Regions from separate parts of the Streptomyces sp. NPDC059169 genome, predicted to be linked through region 2. Evidence: predicted binding sites of a transcription regulator. Region 2 holds the regulator's gene; the other holds the start of a gene.

Region 1 (3,205 bases), on a different contig from region 2:
TGGCGACCGCAAGCTCCTGTGCCGGGTCGTGGTCGCGCAGGGCGGCGAGCAGCGCCTGTCCGTCGTCGGTGAGCAGCGGGGCGAGGGAGGCGAGGTCGTTCACCCGGCCATTGTCGGCCAGCCGGGGGATGGTGTGCGCCCGGTCGCGGTGTCGGAGCCCTGCGGGGGCGTGGCGCTGACAGGATGCGGCGCCATGCAGCAAGTACGACAAAACGAAAAGATGAGAACGAATCGGTACGGGCGTACCTGGGTGTGCATGCTGCTCGCCGCCGCCGTCGCCTCGGGCTGTGCGGCCGAGCCTTCGGCGGACGACGGCAGGCACGCAGGCGCGCCCAGGGGCGTCTCAAAGCCCGCCCCCGGCCCGGAGTCGCAGCACGAGGCCCGGCGACAGGGGGCCGCGGGCGGGCACCAGGACACGTTGGACGAGCGGAAGGAGACGGAGCGTACGGAGAAGGGCGGTAAGGGGAAGGACGGGAAGGAGGAGCGCCCCCAGGTGCACACGGGGGGAGTGAAGGGGCGCCCGGCGGACCCGGCAGAGGCGCTCGCCGACTATGCGCGCCGCATGAAGGATGAGCACGCCGCGCGGATCAAGGAGGCGCAGTCGCCTCGTGCCGTGGCGGCCCGGCGCTGGAAGCTGAAGCAGACACCCCTGCCCGCGCCTGCGCCACCCCGCCGGAAGCCGGTGATCCACACCCGCAAGGGCTTCGAGGTCGACGACCCCGAAGGGTTGCCCCCCGTGTTCACCACGGTGCCGACCAAGGACCGGGTCGTCTTCCTGACGATCGACGACGGCGCGGAGAAGGATCCCGAACTGCTCCGGATGATGAGCGAACTGGAGATCCCCTACAGCGCCTTCCTCAGCGACTACCTCGTGCGCGACAACTACGGCTACTTCAGGAAGATGCAGAAGCGCGGCGTCACCCTGAGCAACCACACCATCAACCACCGCTATCTGCGCGGGCTTCCGTACGCGGAGCAGAAGGAGGAGGTCTGCGGCCAGCAGGAGCGCATGGAGGAACAGTTCGGCAAGCGGCCCCGACTCTTCCGTCCGCCCTACGGTGCCTACAACAGGGACACCCTCAAGGCCGCGAAGTCGTGCGGGGTGAAGGCCGTGCCGCTCTGGGCCGCCGAGGCGTTCCCGGACCACATGGAGTGGCGCGAGGCGGACCGTGACCTGCATCCCGGTGACATCATCCTCACCCACTTCCGCGGCGACGCCGAGTGGAAGGCGGACATGCCCGACCTGATCCGTCAGGTCATGAAGGTCATCACGGACAAGGGCTTCGCCGTGGCGCGCCTGGAGGACTACGTGTGAGGCCCGCCCGCCGCCCGCCGCCCGCCGCCCGCCGCCCGCCGGCGGCCGGCGGGCCCGTCGCGGGCGCCCGACGGCGGCCCCACCGCTGCCGGTCGACGGCGGTGCGCCGGACCGTGGCGGCGCGGTGTGCAGGCGGTCGTCGGTGGTGGGGCCGTATGGACGGTCGTGCGGAACGACTCGCGGCGTCCGGGCGTTGTCCGTACCGGAACCGACCCGTCGTCGTGCCCGCGCCGCGCTGCGAACTGGCACTCCGCTTGACCGAGTGCTAATCGCAGTCATAGTCTCGGCTCTGGCACTCCCCACAGGAGAGTGCCAATACAGCGACGGGCAGGTCCGGCACCCGCGACGACGGATCCACCTGGTCGCCACCTCAGACAGTTAACCCCGTGAGATCTCCGAAGGGGGAGGTCGGATCGTGACGACCACCAGCTCCAAGGTTGCCATCAAGCCGCTCGAGGACCGCATCGTGGTCCAGCCGCTCGACGCCGAGCAGACCACGGCTTCTGGCCTGGTTATCCCGGACACTGCCAAGGAGAAGCCCCAGGAGGGCGTCGTCCTGGCCGTCGGCCCGGGCCGCTTCGAGAACGGCGAGCGCCTGCCGCTCGACGTCAAGACCGGCGATGTCGTGCTCTACAGCAAGTACGGCGGCACCGAGGTGAAGTACAACGGCGAGGAGTACCTCGTCCTCTCGGCCCGCGACGTGCTCGCGATCGTCGAGAAGTAATTCACCAGCAGATTTGCTCTGAACTGCGCCCCTGGCCCCCGCGACGCAAGTAGCCGGGTGGCCCGGGGCGTGGTTCGTTTTGAGAGGACTTGAGAAGCTCCATGGCGAAGATCCTGAAGTTCGACGAGGACGCCCGTCGCGCCCTCGAGCGCGGCGTCAACAAGCTCGCCGACACGGTCAAGGTGACGATCGGCCCCAAGGGTCGCAACGTCGTCATCGACAAGAAGTTCGGCGCCCCGACCATCACCAACGACGGCGTCACCATCGCCCGTGAGGTCGAGATCGAGGACCCGTACGAGAACCTTGGCGCCCAGTTGGTGAAGGAGGTGGCGACCAAGACCAACGACATCGCGGGTGACGGCACCACCACCGCCACCGTCCTCGCCCAGGCCCTGGTCCGCGAGGGTCTGCGCAACGTCGCCGCCGGCGCCTCCCCGGCCGCCCTGAAGAAGGGCATCGACGCCGCGGTCAAGGCCGTCTCCGACGAGCTGATCGCCACCGCGCGTCCGATCGAGGAGAAGTCCGACATCGCCGCCGTCGCCGCGCTGTCCGCCCAGGACCAGCAGGTCGGCGAGCTCATCGCCGAGGCGATGGACAAGGTCGGCAAGGACGGCGTCATCACCGTCGAGGAGTCCAACACCTTCGGTCTGGAGCTGGACTTCACGGAGGGCATGGCCTTCGACAAGGGCTACCTGTCCCCGTACATGGTGACCGACCAGGAGCGTATGGAGGCCGTCCTCGACGACCCGTACATCCTGATCAACCAGGGCAAGATCTCCTCGATCCAGGACCTGCTGCCGCTGCTGGAGAAGGTCATCCAGGCCGGCGCCTCCAAGCCGCTGCTGATCATCGCCGAGGACGTGGAGGGCGAGGCCCTCTCCACCCTCGTCGTCAACAAGATCCGCGGCACCTTCAACGCGGTCGCGGTCAAGGCCCCGGGCTTCGGCGACCGCCGCAAGGCGATGCTGCAGGACATGGCCACGCTCACCGGTGCCACCGTCATCGCCGAGGAGGTCGGCCTCAAGCTCGACCAGGCCGGTCTGGACGTGCTGGGCTCCGCCCGTCGCGTCACCGTCACCAAGGACGACACGACGATCGTCGACGGCGGCGGCAAGAGCGAGGACGTGGCCGGCCGCGTCGCGCAGATCAAGTCCGAGATCGAGACC
Region 2 (3,205 bases):
CGGGGTGTCGTACCAGGTAGCCTCACCGGCGAGCTGCTGGCGGTACACCTCCACCGCGGCGGGGTCGGCGTGCGGCGCCTGCGGCAGGAAGAGGTTCACCCCGAAGGCGCCCGAGGTCAGCACCCGCAGCTTCTTGATCTCGTGGTACATGCCGTCCGCCGTCTTGTACCCGGCGGCCAGGAATCCGAGGCCGCCGGCCTCGCACACGGCGGCGGCGAGCTCCGGACGGGAAGCGCCGCCCGCCATGGGGGCCTGCACGATCGGGTGACGACAGAGATCGGTCAGCGCGGAGGACATGCCCGCATGGTGCCACGTCCCCGCGCCCCGGCCGAATCCCGCCCTCCGCGGTGGTACGGGTACCCGCGGGCCCCGCGCCGTCGCCGGGGCCCGCCAGGTGAGGCGCACGCCTCAGCGTCCGTTGAACGCGTCCTTCAAACGGGAGAACAGCCCCTGCTGCCCCGGCTGGAACTGACCCATCGGCCGCTCCTCACCGCGCAGCTTCGCCAGCTCCCGCAGCAGCCGCTCCTGCTCCGGATCCAGCTTGGCCGGCGTCTGCACCTCGACGTGCACGATCAGATCACCTCGCCCGCCGCCGCGCAGGTGCGTCACGCCGCGGCCGTGCAGCGGGATCGACTGACCCGACTGGGTGCCCGGCCGGATGTCGACCTCCTCCATGCCGTCGAGCGTCTCCAGCGGCACCTTCGTGCCGAGCGCGCCCGCCGTCATCGGGATCGTCACCGTGCAGTGCAGATCATCGCCGCGCCGCTGGAACATCGGGTGCGGCAGCTCGTGGATCTCGACGTAGAGGTCACCGGCGGGACCACCGCCGGGGCCGACCTCGCCCTCGCCCGCGAGCTGGATCCGGGTGCCGTTGTCGACACCGGCGGGGATCTTGACCGTGAGCGTCCGGCGCGACCGGACCCGTCCGTCCCCCGCGCACTCGGGACACGGGGTCGGGACGACCGTGCCGAAGCCCTGGCACTGCGGGCACGGCCGCGAGGTCATGACCTGGCCCAGGAAGGACCGGGTCACCTGGGACACCTCACCGCGCCCGCGGCACATGTCACACGTCTGAGCCGAGGTGCCCGGCGCGGCGCCCTCGCCCGAGCAGGTCGTGCACACCACCGCGGTGTCGACCTGGATGTCCTTGGTGGTGCCGAAGGCCGCCTCCTTGAGCTCGACCTCCAGCCGGATCATGGCGTCCTGGCCGCGGCGCGTCCGGGACCTGGGCCCACGCTGGGACGCCGTGCCGAAGAACGCGTCCATGATGTCCGAGAAGTTACCGAAGCCGCCCGCACCGAAACCGCCCGCACCGCCTCCGCCGGCACCCGACAGCGGGTCACCGCCGAGGTCGTAGACCTGCTTCTTCTGCGGGTCCGACAGGACCTCGTAGGCGGCGTTGATCTCCTTGAAGCGCTCTTGCGTCTTCGGATCCGGGTTCACGTCGGGATGGAGCTCCCGCGCGAGCCTCCGGAAGGCCTTCTTGATCTCGTCCTGTGATGCGTCGCGGCGCACGCCGAGCACGGCGTAGTAGTCCGTGGCCACTTACGACTCCGCCAGGATCTGTCCGACGTAACGTGCCACTGCGCGTACCGCTCCCATCGTTCCGGGGTAGTCCATGCGGGTCGGTCCGACCACGCCGAGTTTGGCGACTGCTTCGTCGCCCGAACCGTAGCCGACCGCGACGACGGACGTGGCCGTGAGGCCCTCGTGGGCGTTCTCGTGCCCGATCCGTACGGTCATGCTCGAGTCCTTGGCCTCGCCGAGCAGCTTCAGCAGCACGACCTGCTCCTCAAGGGCCTCCAGAACGGGCCTGATGGTGAGCGGGAAGTCGTGCGCGAAGCGCGTCAGATTGGCCGTGCCGCCGATCATCAGCCGTTCCTCGGTCTCCTCGACGAGCGTTTCGAGCAAGGTCGCGAGGACGGTGGAGACGGTCGCGCGGTCCTCCAACTCGAAGGAGTCGGGGAGGTCCTGCACCAGCTGCGGCACATCGGTGAAACGCCGCCCGACGACCCGGCTGTTGAGCCGGGCCCGCAGATCTGCGAGCGACATGTCGGAGAACGGAGCCGGGCAGTCGACGTGCCGCTGCTCCACCCGTCCGGTGTCCGTGATCAGCACCAACATCAGCCGCGCGGGCGCCAGCGCCAGCAGCTCCACGTGCCGCACGGTCGAACGGGTCAGTGACGGGTACTGGACGACGGCGACCTGCCGGGTCAGCTGCGCGAGCAGCCGCACCGTCCGTGCCACGACGTCGTCGAGGTCGACCGCACCGTCCAGGAAGTTCTGGATGGCGCGGCGCTCCGGCGACGACAACGGCTTGACCCCCGCCAGCTTGTCGACGAACAGGCGGTAGCCCTTGTCGGTGGGGATCCGGCCGGCACTCGTGTGGGGCTGGGCGATGTAGCCGTCCTCCTCCAGCACCGCCATGTCGTTACGCACGGTGGCCGGCGAGACACCGAGCCTGTGCCGCTCGGTGAGGGCCTTGGAGCCGACGGGCTCCTCCGTCCCGACGTAGTCCTGGACGATGGCGCGCAGCACCTCGAGTCTGCGTTCGCTGAGCATCGCGCACACCTCCAGCTGTGGTCCGTCGACGGCTTCCCGGTCCTTGACTGGCACTCGCTCCGTTTGAGTGCCAGCTTCCCCGGCCCAGTGTACGGCGGGTGGGTACGCCCCGAGCAAGGGCGGACGGACACGCTACCTTCCCGCGGAACGACGGGACGCCCCAGGTCGCCCCGGGATAGCGTCGCCGTATGGACGTGAGTTGGGAAGACTTCGGGTGGGAGGGCCTCGCCGACGGCGTCGGCCGACGCCGCCTCCCGGTCTGGGACGCCACCGCGGGCCTGGTCGTCGGCGAGGGGGCCGCCCTGCTCTACGACACGGGCTCCACCCTCCGTGAAGGCGCCGCACTCCGCTCCCAGGCCGAGGCGCTGCTCGGGGGCCGCCGTGTGACGCATATCGCGCTCAGCCATCCCCACTTCGACCACGTGCTCGGCACCGCGGCGTTCGCCGCGGTCCGGGTGTACGGCGCGGTCGGCGTCGACGACCTCCTGATGCGCGAACGAGAGTCGCTGCGCGCCGACGCGGTGCGCCACGGGATGACACCCGACGAAGCCACGCAGGCCACGGACGTCCTGGTGGCCCCGCAGCACCTGGTGTCCGGGGAGTGGACCCTCGACCTCGGCGGCCGCCAGGTCCTGCTGGCGAA

What was found. Region 2 encodes HrcA, which represses chaperone genes, less so after heat shock. Its sites were predicted from a motif close to TTNGCACTCNGNNNNNCNGAGTGCNAA; they were not measured.
Region 1: groES (co-chaperone GroES) is a predicted target of HrcA. The motif match lies at 1,558-1,584, and genes of this name have one in related genera.

What each region holds. Positions count from the first base shown of each region.
Region 1 is NZ_JBHZCF010000001.1:614,612-617,816, reverse strand. Features, by position in the region: gene ACFXOM_RS02705 (SAM-dependent methyltransferase) at 1-199, opposite strand, end outside; gene ACFXOM_RS02700 (polysaccharide deacetylase family protein) at 221-1,315, shown strand; gene groES (co-chaperone GroES) at 1,731-2,039, shown strand; gene groL (chaperonin GroEL) at 2,141-3,205, shown strand, end outside.
Region 2 is NZ_JBHZCF010000009.1:252,516-255,720, forward strand. Features, by position in the region: gene ACFXOM_RS19180 (nitronate monooxygenase) at 1-297, opposite strand, end outside; gene dnaJ (molecular chaperone DnaJ) at 409-1,545, opposite strand; gene hrcA (heat-inducible transcriptional repressor HrcA) at 1,546-2,562, opposite strand; gene ACFXOM_RS19195 (MBL fold metallo-hydrolase) at 2,751-3,205, shown strand, end outside.